3 regions of the Shewanella sp. 4_MG-2023 genome follow, and region 1 is predicted to be linked to each of the others. Evidence: predicted binding sites of a transcription regulator. Region 1 holds the regulator's gene; each other region holds the start of a gene.
What was found. The regulator sigma-54, encoded in region 1, starts transcription at its own class of promoters, with help from an activator protein. The targets are predictions, from matches to a motif close to GTTGGCACGNNNNTNGNNT.
Positions count from the first base shown of each region.

Region 2: the regulator sigma-54 is predicted to act here: its motif matches at 1,250-1,268, upstream of fliE (flagellar hook-basal body complex protein FliE).
Region 3: the regulator sigma-54 is predicted to act here: its motif matches at 2,269-2,287, upstream of Q4546_RS10980 (CmpA/NrtA family ABC transporter substrate-binding protein).

Region 1 covers NZ_JAUORL010000027.1:4,333-7,618, forward strand. The annotation lists gene ptsN (PTS IIA-like nitrogen regulatory protein PtsN) at 1-299, opposite strand, end outside; gene hpf (ribosome hibernation promoting factor) at 302-589, opposite strand; gene Q4546_RS14410 (RNA polymerase factor sigma-54) at 613-2,097, opposite strand; gene lptB (LPS export ABC transporter ATP-binding protein) at 2,232-2,963, opposite strand; gene lptA (lipopolysaccharide transport periplasmic protein LptA) at 2,963-3,286, opposite strand, start outside.
Region 2 covers NZ_JAUORL010000011.1:54,048-57,333, forward strand. The annotation lists gene Q4546_RS08145 (sigma-54 dependent transcriptional regulator) at 1-1,093, shown strand, start outside; gene fliE (flagellar hook-basal body complex protein FliE) at 1,322-1,663, shown strand; gene fliF (flagellar basal-body MS-ring/collar protein FliF) at 1,718-3,286, shown strand, end outside.
Region 3 covers NZ_JAUORL010000017.1:3,458-6,743, reverse strand. The annotation lists gene Q4546_RS10985 (ABC transporter permease) at 1-538, opposite strand, end outside; gene Q4546_RS10980 (CmpA/NrtA family ABC transporter substrate-binding protein) at 709-2,025, opposite strand; gene Q4546_RS10975 (sodium ion-translocating decarboxylase subunit beta) at 2,715-3,286, opposite strand, start outside.

The sequences.
Region 1 (3,286 bases):
AATAAAATATCTACAGGTTGCTTGTCTATGGCATCAAAGGCGATTGGCTCTTCGCATTTGATTAAAATAGCAATGGGTTCTTCGATATTATCTAAGCGCCCATGTGGAATTGCTATGCCATTTCCTATACCTGTACTGCCCATTTTTTCACGCGCTATTAGACTTTCAAAAATAGCCTGTGAAGAAAGGGTTGGGTACTGGGCAGCCATTAAATTGCTGATTAATTCCAGTACCTTTTTCTTACTGCCCGGAGTGGCACAGGTAGTGCACGCCGGCTGCAGGATGGTACGAAGTTCCATCGTTAATGCTTAGTGAGTTTCTCTTTATGTTTAATTACCTGACGGTCTAGCTTATCTATCAGGGCGTCTATTGCCACATACATATCAGCGTTACGCGATACAGCAAACACTTCACCGCCTTTTAGGTGCAGTTTGGCTTCGGCAATCTGTTGTAGCTTTTGAACATCGAGCACAACGTGAACATTATTGATCTGTTCGAAGTGTCGTTCAAGCTTTGAAAATTTTGTTTGCACGTATTCCCGTAAAGATTGAGTTATTTCAATATGGTTTCCAGTCAGGTTAATTTGCATAGGTCATCCTCCAATAACAAAAGTTATAAGCTTTTGCGTTGGTTTGAGGGAGGGATGAGCATTGCCTCTCGATATTTGGCTATCGTACGTCGAGCAACGTTAATCCCTTGTTCAGCCAATAGTGTCGCCATTTTACTATCACTAAGAGGCTTTTTCGGGTTTTCTGCAGCTACGAGCTTTTTAATAAATGCGCGAATTGCTGTAGAAGAGCATTCTCCACCATCATCGGTACTTACATGGCTTGAGAAAAAATATTTTAGTTCAAAAAGTCCACGGGGGGTATGCATGTATTTTTGGGTCGTGACCCGTGAAATGGTCGACTCGTGCATTTCAACCGCTTCAGCAATATCATTGAGCACCATCGGCTTCATGGCTTCTTCACCGAACTCAAAGAAACCTTGCTGAAATTGTACGATACAGTTAGCCACTTTTAGTAAGGTTTCATTACGGCTATCGATGCTTTTGATAAACCATTTGGCTTCTTGTAAATGACCACGAATAAATTGGCTGTCAGCTTGGCTTGAACCGCCTTTGGCCATAGCTGCATATTGCTGATTAACGCCAATTTTAGGCATGTTATCGGGATTTAGCTCGACCACCCAGCGACCATTCTTTTTAAGTACAGTAACATCAGGAATGACGTACTCATCTTTAATGGGGGTAATTTGCAAGCCTGGACGTGGATTGAGCGTTTGAATAAATTCAATGGCTTCACGTAAATCATCTTCTTTAAGCTTGGTTTTACGCATCAGTAACCTAAAGTCACGACCGGCGATTAAATCAAGATGATCTTTAATCAGTAACTTAACATTATCTATGCAAGGAATTTCATTAGGGTATTGGCCTAATTGAATTAATAGACACTCACTTAAATCTCGCGCTGCAATGCCGACGGGATCGAAGTGTTGTACCCGTTTAAGTACAGCTTCAACTTCATCGAGTTCGATATCGTCAGTGCCTAAGGATTGCAAAATGTCTTCAACGCTCTGGGTGAGGTAACCGCGCTCATCAATGGCATCAATAATGGCGGTTGCAATCACCAAGTCATTTTCAGAAAAGGGAGTGAGGTTTTTTTGCCATTCAAGATGCTCATACAAGCCTTCACTGGTTTCGCCTTGAAACGGCATATCATTACCGCTCGATACTGCGCCAGAGCCAGAAGTCGGCGAGGCGGTATACACCTCATCCCATGTGGTATCCATAGGGAGTTCTTCAGGCATAGAATCTTTAGTGAGCGATTCAGTGGTATCAACCGTTGAGGTGTCTTTTTCTATGGTGACTTGGCTATTATCACTAAAATCGGTGTCAGTTTGCAGGGCGTTTTCTTTTACGGGCTCTTTGGCTTTAGTGAATTCGTCTTCAAGCTCTAATAGCGGGTTTGAATCAAGTGCTTGTTGAATTTCTTGCTGTAGCTCCAATGAGGAAAGTTGCAATAAGCGAATCGCTTGTTGCAACTGTGGGGTCATGGTTAAGTGTTGACCCATTTTGAGTTGGAGTGAGGCTTTCATGTACCGCTTGTCCCTAATTGAATTACATCATCGCGACGAACAGTGTGGGCGCTAGTTTATGATCCTAGAAAAATAGACTAGATTAAGGTTTGTTGTTGGCCGCGAATGCCATACTAAAAACTGAATAGTGCTAACTATAGCTTGAATTGTTCACCTAAGTATACCGACCTAACTTGCTGATTGACTAAGATCTCAGCAGGTGTTCCTTCAGCAATCAAGTTTCCGTGACTCACAATATATGCTCGCTCACACACATCAAGTGTTTCACGGACATTATGGTCGGTAATTAGCACCCCTAAACCACGGCTTTTAAGTTGTTGAATAATTTTCTTGATGTCGATTACTGAGATAGGATCTACCCCTGCAAAAGGTTCATCTAATAAAATAAACTTAGGATTTGCCGCTAATGCGCGTGCAATTTCAACTCGGCGACGCTCGCCTCCCGATAACGCCATACCTTGGCTATCACGGATATGAGTTATGTTAAATTCTTCTAATAAATGTTCCAGTTCTTCAATGCGCTGCTCATTTGATAAGCTTTTGCGAGTTTGAAGCACTGCCATTATATTATCGTGTACTGTGAGCTTACGAAAAATACTGGCTTCTTGAGGTAAGTAGCCAATGCCTTTTCGGGCGCGCAAATGCATTGGATCTGCGGTTAAATCATCTTCATCGATCAGAATGCGGCCCTTATCACTTTTGACTAGGCCTACGACCATATAAAAGGTGGTGGTTTTACCCGCGCCATTAGGGCCAAGTAAGCCAACAATTTGGCCGGTTTTTACCGTCAGGCTGACATCTTTTACTACCTGGCGACTTTTATAACTCTTAGCGAGATTTTCAGCGGTTAACGTAATTTGGGTCATTAGTCATTTTGCTCAGCTGCTGGGGCTGACAATGTCGCCTGCGCCTCAGCGTTAAGTGATTCAGTTACTTCGGGTGTTTCAGTTGAGTTCACAGCCTCTACAGCAGATAAATTGTTGTTTTCAATTATAGCTGGTGGCGTGTCATCACCGGGTTTAGCGCTGTCTGGTAAATGTGGTTGCTCATCTTTTTTCTTTTCAGAATCAATCAAGTCTGGGTGACTTTCTGGTTGAAAAATAGTGATAACCCGATCTTCACCAGTACCGGTGCTTTCAGCAATTAACTGCTGCTTTTCAATGTTGTAGCTAATTAGGTTACCAGTAAC
Region 2 (3,286 bases), on a different contig from region 1:
TGCCACCATTGACAGTGCGGTTAGCGCCATAAAACTTGGTGCGGCGGATTATCTGGCTAAACCTTTTGCGCCTGAAGTGTTGTTAAATCAGGTATCTCGCTACTTACCCCTTAAACAAAATTTAGGTCAACCCGTGGTCGCCGATGACAAAAGCTTGGCGCTACTGAATATTGCCCAGCGGGTGGCAAGCTCTGATGCTTCAGTGATGATCATGGGGCCAAGTGGATCGGGCAAAGAAGTGCTAGCACGTTATATTCATCAAAACAGCCCTCGAGCAGAAAAACCTTTTATCGCCATTAATTGCGCAGCAATACCTGAAAATATGCTTGAAGCCACCTTATTTGGCTATGAAAAAGGCGCTTTTACAGGCGCTTATCAGGCATGCCCTGGAAAATTTGAACAGGCTCAAGGCGGCACCATATTGCTTGATGAAATTTCTGAAATGGAGCTAGGGCTGCAAGCCAAATTGTTGCGAGTACTGCAAGAGCGTGAAGTTGAGCGTTTAGGTGGCCGTAAAACCATAGCTCTTGATGTGAGGGTACTTGCCACTTCAAACCGTGATTTAAAGTCCATGGCAACATCGGGCGCATTTAGAGAAGATTTATATTACCGCATTAATGTATTTCCACTAACCTGGCCGGCATTAAACCAACGACCGGCTGATATTTTACCCTTAGCAAGGCACTTGCTGGTTAAGCATGCTAAGGCATTTAATGTCTCACCAGTGCCAGAGTTAGATGAGATAGCTTGTCGTCGTTTATTGGCTTATCGCTGGCCAGGTAATGTCCGTGAGCTGGATAATGTTATTCAGCGCACCTTGATACTGAATAATGGCGAGGAGATAACTGGCGCGGATATTATTCTTGAAGCTGAAGATGTTACTTTGAGCCCCAATGAGCAACCCGTGGCCGCTGCTGAAACGGACGGGCTTGGGGGCGAACTGCAGGCTCAAGAGCATGTGATTATTTTGGAAACCTTAAATCTATGTAATGGTAGCCGTAAAGACGTAGCTGAGAAGCTGGGAATTAGCGCCAGAACATTGCGCTATAAAATGGCTAAAATGCGTGACTTAGGTATTCAAGTCCCTGCTTAAATATCGACGTTTAGTTCATTGTTATACTTAACTCTAAATTCTAAAATATTAGCTTAACCGCTTTGATGATACTAAAGCGGTTCTATTTTGTGTATTTTTCACCCTTTCAAGTTGTTTTTAAGCTCTTTTCATGGGCTTAAGTGTATTTAAGCTATTGTTGGCATCCTACTTGCTAAATCTATTGTAACTGTTTTTAAGTCGTCAAATATCCGACGAATGGAGTTTACAATGCAGATTAGTTCAAATCCTTTTTTACAAGAAATGCAATCCTTAAAGGGTGAGATTTCGCCTAATCTTGGCTTACCTATTCAAGCGGATATGATTCAAAAAGTCGGTAATACTTCTGGTGCTGACTTTGGCCAATTGTTATCTCAAGCGGTTGGTGGCGTGGCTGATTTACAATCAAACTCAGCTAATTTAGCCACCCGATTAGAGATGGGCGATAGCACTGTGACCTTATCTGATACCGTGATTGCCCGTGAAAAAGCCGGGGTTGCATTTGAAGCAACGGTGCAAGTGAGAAACAAACTTGTAGAAGCGTATAAAGAAATTATGAGTATGCCTGTTTAGGCTTTTGTTAATAGTATTGTTGTTGATATTCTGGTATTGAAGTAGGTAAATATTGTGAGCACAGATCTAGTATTAGATTCAGATAAAGTCGATAGCACAGGGATTCAGCAGGAAAATAAACCTGGCTTGAAAAGCTCGTTTGGTAGTGCTGACTTTATGCGTCAAATCACTATGATATTGGCTTTAGCTGTATGTCTTGTGCTGGCAGTATTTATGATTATTTGGGCGCAAGAGCCTGAATATAGGCCGTTAGGGCAAATGGAAACTGCTGAAATGATCCAAGTATTGGACGTTTTAGATAAGAATAAAATTGTCTATAAAATCTCCGGCGATGTAGTCAGTATTCCTGAAAACAAATATCAAAATGTCAAACTGCTGCTGGGCCGTGCAGGCGTTGAAGCCAGTAGTCAACCAACCGATTATTTAAGCCAAGACAGCGGTTTTGGTGTTAGTCAGCGCATGGAGCAAGCCCGCCTAAAACAAAGCCAAGAAGTTAATTTAGCCAGAGTGATAGAAGAGCTAAAAAGTATTAGCCGCGCCAAAGTGATATTAGCTATTCCCAAAGAAAATGTGTTTGCCCGTAATAAATCTAAACCTAGCGCTACCGTAGTTGTGAGCGTTCGTCGTGGTAGCCTTGGCCAAGAAGAAATTGACTCTATCGTTGATATTGTCGCCTCAGCAGTACAAGGCTTAGAGCCAAGCCGGGTGACAGTGACCGATTCAAATGGCCGCCTGCTAAATTCAGGTAGCCAAGATGGCGCCTCCTCAAGAGCCCGCCGCGAGCTTGAATTAGTGCAGCATCAAGAAGCAGAATATCGTAACAAAATCGATTCGATATTAATGCCTATTCTAGGCCCTGAAAACTTCACTTCTCAAGTGGATGTCAACATGGACTTCACCGCGATTGAGCAAACCGCGAAACGCTTTTCGCCTGATTTACCCGCTGTACGCAGTGAAATGACCATAGAGCGTAATTCAAGCGGTCAATCAATGGGTGGCATTCCAGGGGCATTAACCAATCAGCCTCCTATGGATTCAGATATTCCACAAGAAGCAGGCGCAGAGCAAACTACAGCCGTTAATGGCAATAGCCATCGAGAAGCAACCCGTAATTTTGAACTTGATACCACCATCAGCCATACCCGCCAGCAAGTGGGTGTGGTGCGCAGAGTCAGTGTGTCGGTGGCCATTGATTATAAACCGGGACCAGCTGATGAAAGTGGCATAGTGACCCGCATTCCGCGCACCGAACAAGAGCTAACCAATATTCGTCGCTTACTTGAAGGGGCGATGGGCTTTACCAGTCAACGTGGTGATAGCTTAGAAGTGGTCACAGTACCGTTTATGAACCAGCTTATTGAAGAGCTGCCCGCCGCTGAAATGTGGGAGCAGCCTTGGTTTTGGCGCGCGGTGAGATTGGTGTTAGGGGCGTTTTTAGTCTTAGTGCTGATTTTGTTTGTGATTCGCCCTATGTTAAATCGTTTGTTTAATAACGACGAAGTCGAGATGCCCGAAGAGCCGCGCTTAGGTCATGAATTGGCTGAGATTGAAGATCAGTATGCCGCCGATACCTTGGGTATGCTCAATAGCCAACAAGCAGATTATAGCTATGCCGATGATGGC
Region 3 (3,286 bases), on a different contig from region 1:
GACTACAGAGGGTGACGGTTAACATGGAGTTGATAAATGATTTAGAGAACATAGGATCTGGTGACACATATAACGCGCTCACCACCATGGTCACCAACGGCAACCATGCCAGTGGTGACACAGGTTTGAATATTTGCACTATCGGATTAACCGCTGCATTAACGGTTTTACTTAACCCCATCCAGATCCCCATGGGGATAGCAATAATGGCGGCTAGTATAAACCCAGACATAACCGTGATAAGTGAGGTCACTATCTGATCGAAGAAGGTTTCCTTACCGGTATACGTTCTGGTTTTCGCTTGATAACTGGGATCGGCAGCCAGCCTTGCATTATTGCGAACTTGTTGGCGCTCATAAAAAGCCGCCGCCTTTTCTCGCTCGGCATTATGCTCTTGGTAAAGCCCATCGAACTGACCTATAACAGCCACAGGACCAGGAAACTTACCTAGGGATGTATTAATATTATTGGCTGTAATTGACCAAATAACCAAAAACACGGTAATACCGATGAGCGGTAATAATAATGCTTTGCTCATTGCCGCTGATTTGGCTAACAACGAAGTTACAGCCGACTTATCCATAGGGAGTCTCTGCGCTAATCTTGCAATGGTTGTCATAGGTCTATCCTCACTTCGATAGCTCTTACTTGCATAAAATCTGAATCAAACTCGACATAAAACTCGAGATAAAGTACTTAAGCTCAGGCTTACAGTTTGTCGCCTTGTTTTAATCCGATACTGAACTTGTTGATATAGGCATTCGGTGCACTACCGTCATACACAATGTCATCAATAAAATGTTGCTGCGGCTTTTTAAAGCCCGTTTCAGTAGCAAAGTCAGGGAAATGTTTGGCATCAATACTTTTATCATCAATTAACGATTGCGCCGCTTTTGCATAGATATCTGGACGGTAAACCTTGGCAGCTATCTCTTTGTACCAAGTATCAGGCTTATCATCTGAAATCTGTCCCCAACGACGCATTTGGGTTAAGTACCAAATCGCATCTGAGTAATATGGGTAGGTTGCGTTATAACGAAAGAACACGTTGAAATCAGGCACCGCGCGCTTATCACCTTTCTCATATTCAAAGGTGCCCGTCATGCTATTGGCAATCACATCGTAATCAGCGCCAACATAGTTAGATTGAGATAAGATTTTCACAGCTGCTGGGCGGTTAGCATTGTTGTTTTCGTCTAACCATTTAGCCGCTTTAATTAATGCTCTAGTTAAGCGAATAGTGGTGTTTGGATACTTTTCAGCAAATTCTGCAGTAATACCAAATACTTTTTCAGGGTTATCTTTCCAAATTTCATAATCGGTAACCACTGGCACCCCGATGCCTTTAAATACCGCTTGTTGGTTCCAAGGCTCACCAACGCAGTAGCCATAGATGGTGCCAGCTTCAAGGGTTGATGGCATTTGTGGTGGCGGCGTAACAGATAAGTAAGCTTCAGCGTCAAGTTGTCCTGAAGTATCACCTTTGTGAGGCGCATAAAAACCGGGGTGAATACCACCAGCGGCTAACCAATAACGTAGTTCATAGTTGTGGGTAGAGACTGGAAATACCATGCCCATTTTAAAGGGCTTACCTTGCTCGTTATATTTATCTACCACAGGTTTGAGCGAGTCTGCTTTAATGGGATGAACCGGTTTACCATCAGCATTTTTAGCGATGTTAGGCTTCATTTGCGCCCAAATATCATTGGATACAGTAATAGCATTACCATTTAAATCCATTGAAAAAGGCGTAATGATATGGGCTTTGGTACCATAACCAATCGTGGCTGCAATAGGCTGACCTGCTAGCATATGCGCCCCATCTAAGCGGCCATCAATCACGCCGTCCAGTAACACTTTCCAGTTAGCTTGAGCTTCGATGGTGACGTATAAGCCTTCTTCTTCGAAATAACCATTTTCATAAGCGATAGCGATAGGCGCCATATCGGTCAGTTTAATAAAACCAAATGTCAGCTCTTCTTTTTCAGGAAAGCCTACTTCTGCAGTGGCAACATTAACTTGCATCGCTGCACCAATACTTAGCGCGACCGCAAGCTGTTTAAAAGACGTTTTCCAGTTCATCGTTTATCCCTTTTAAGTTTAAAATGACTTAAAACAAAAAAGGCGCTTTAATTATCCCTAAGGAATAATTAAAGCGCCTTTGCTTTATCGTTAATGTGTTCCATCTTGTCGCTCTGCATAAATATTCAACAAACTGCAGATTAAACCAATAAATAGTCTCAATGACGAGTATTGTTGTCATAGTCCATTCAGTAACCATGCCATAAATGTAAACCTCTGTTATAAATGATTAAATGTGTTTGCAACTGAAAAACCTATTGCCCCTAAGCGTCCGTAACGGTGCAAGATAAAATACTGTTGCACTTTTTTGGGCAGCATTTAACTTTAGACTAGCACCGGAACTTGGGGTTTAGTTGCTGACTGTGTAGGTGATTGTGTATGTGATTGTGATTGTGATTGTGATTGTGATTGTGATTGTGTTAGTCGCAGAGTAAATGATTAAGTCATGGCTGTGTCGATAACTAAACCGATAGATAAGCAAATGAAATTGAGCTACCGATATAAAAAAGCCACTTAATCTGGTGATTAAGTGGCTTTTATTTAGCAACTAATGCGAGTAACTAATCTGAATCACTAACTTAAGCTAATTGAGACGCATTAGCTGATGGTTACTCTTGTTGAAACAACTCTGGTTAGCCTAATACCGCAAGTAGTACACCTGCAGCAACAGCACTACCTAATACACCAGCCACGTTTGGCCCCATAGCATGCATCAGCAAGAAGTTTTGGTTATTAGCTTCAAGACCTACCTTGTTAACAACGCGCGCCGCCATCGGCACTGCAGAAACTCCTGCTGCGCCAATCAATGGGTTAACTTTGCCACCAGATAGCTTAGACATGAACTTCGCCATTAATACCCCTGAAGCAGTACCAATACTAAATGCCACGGCACCTAAAATAAGAATACCCAAGGTTTCAATGCGTAAGAACTGTTCTGCCTGTAATTTAGAGCCTACAGCTAAACCTAAAAAGATAGTCACAATATTGATAAGCTCGTTTTGCGCGGTAGAAGATAGTCTATCAACCACGCCAGACTCACGCATTAAGTTACCTAAACAGAACATGCCCACTAAAGGCGACGCCGCTGGTAGGAACAAAATCGTTAGACCGACAACCATCAAGGGAAAGATAATTTTCTCTTTCTTACTGACTTCACGTAGCTGCTCCATTTTGATGCTACGCTCTGACTCATTGGTTAATAGAC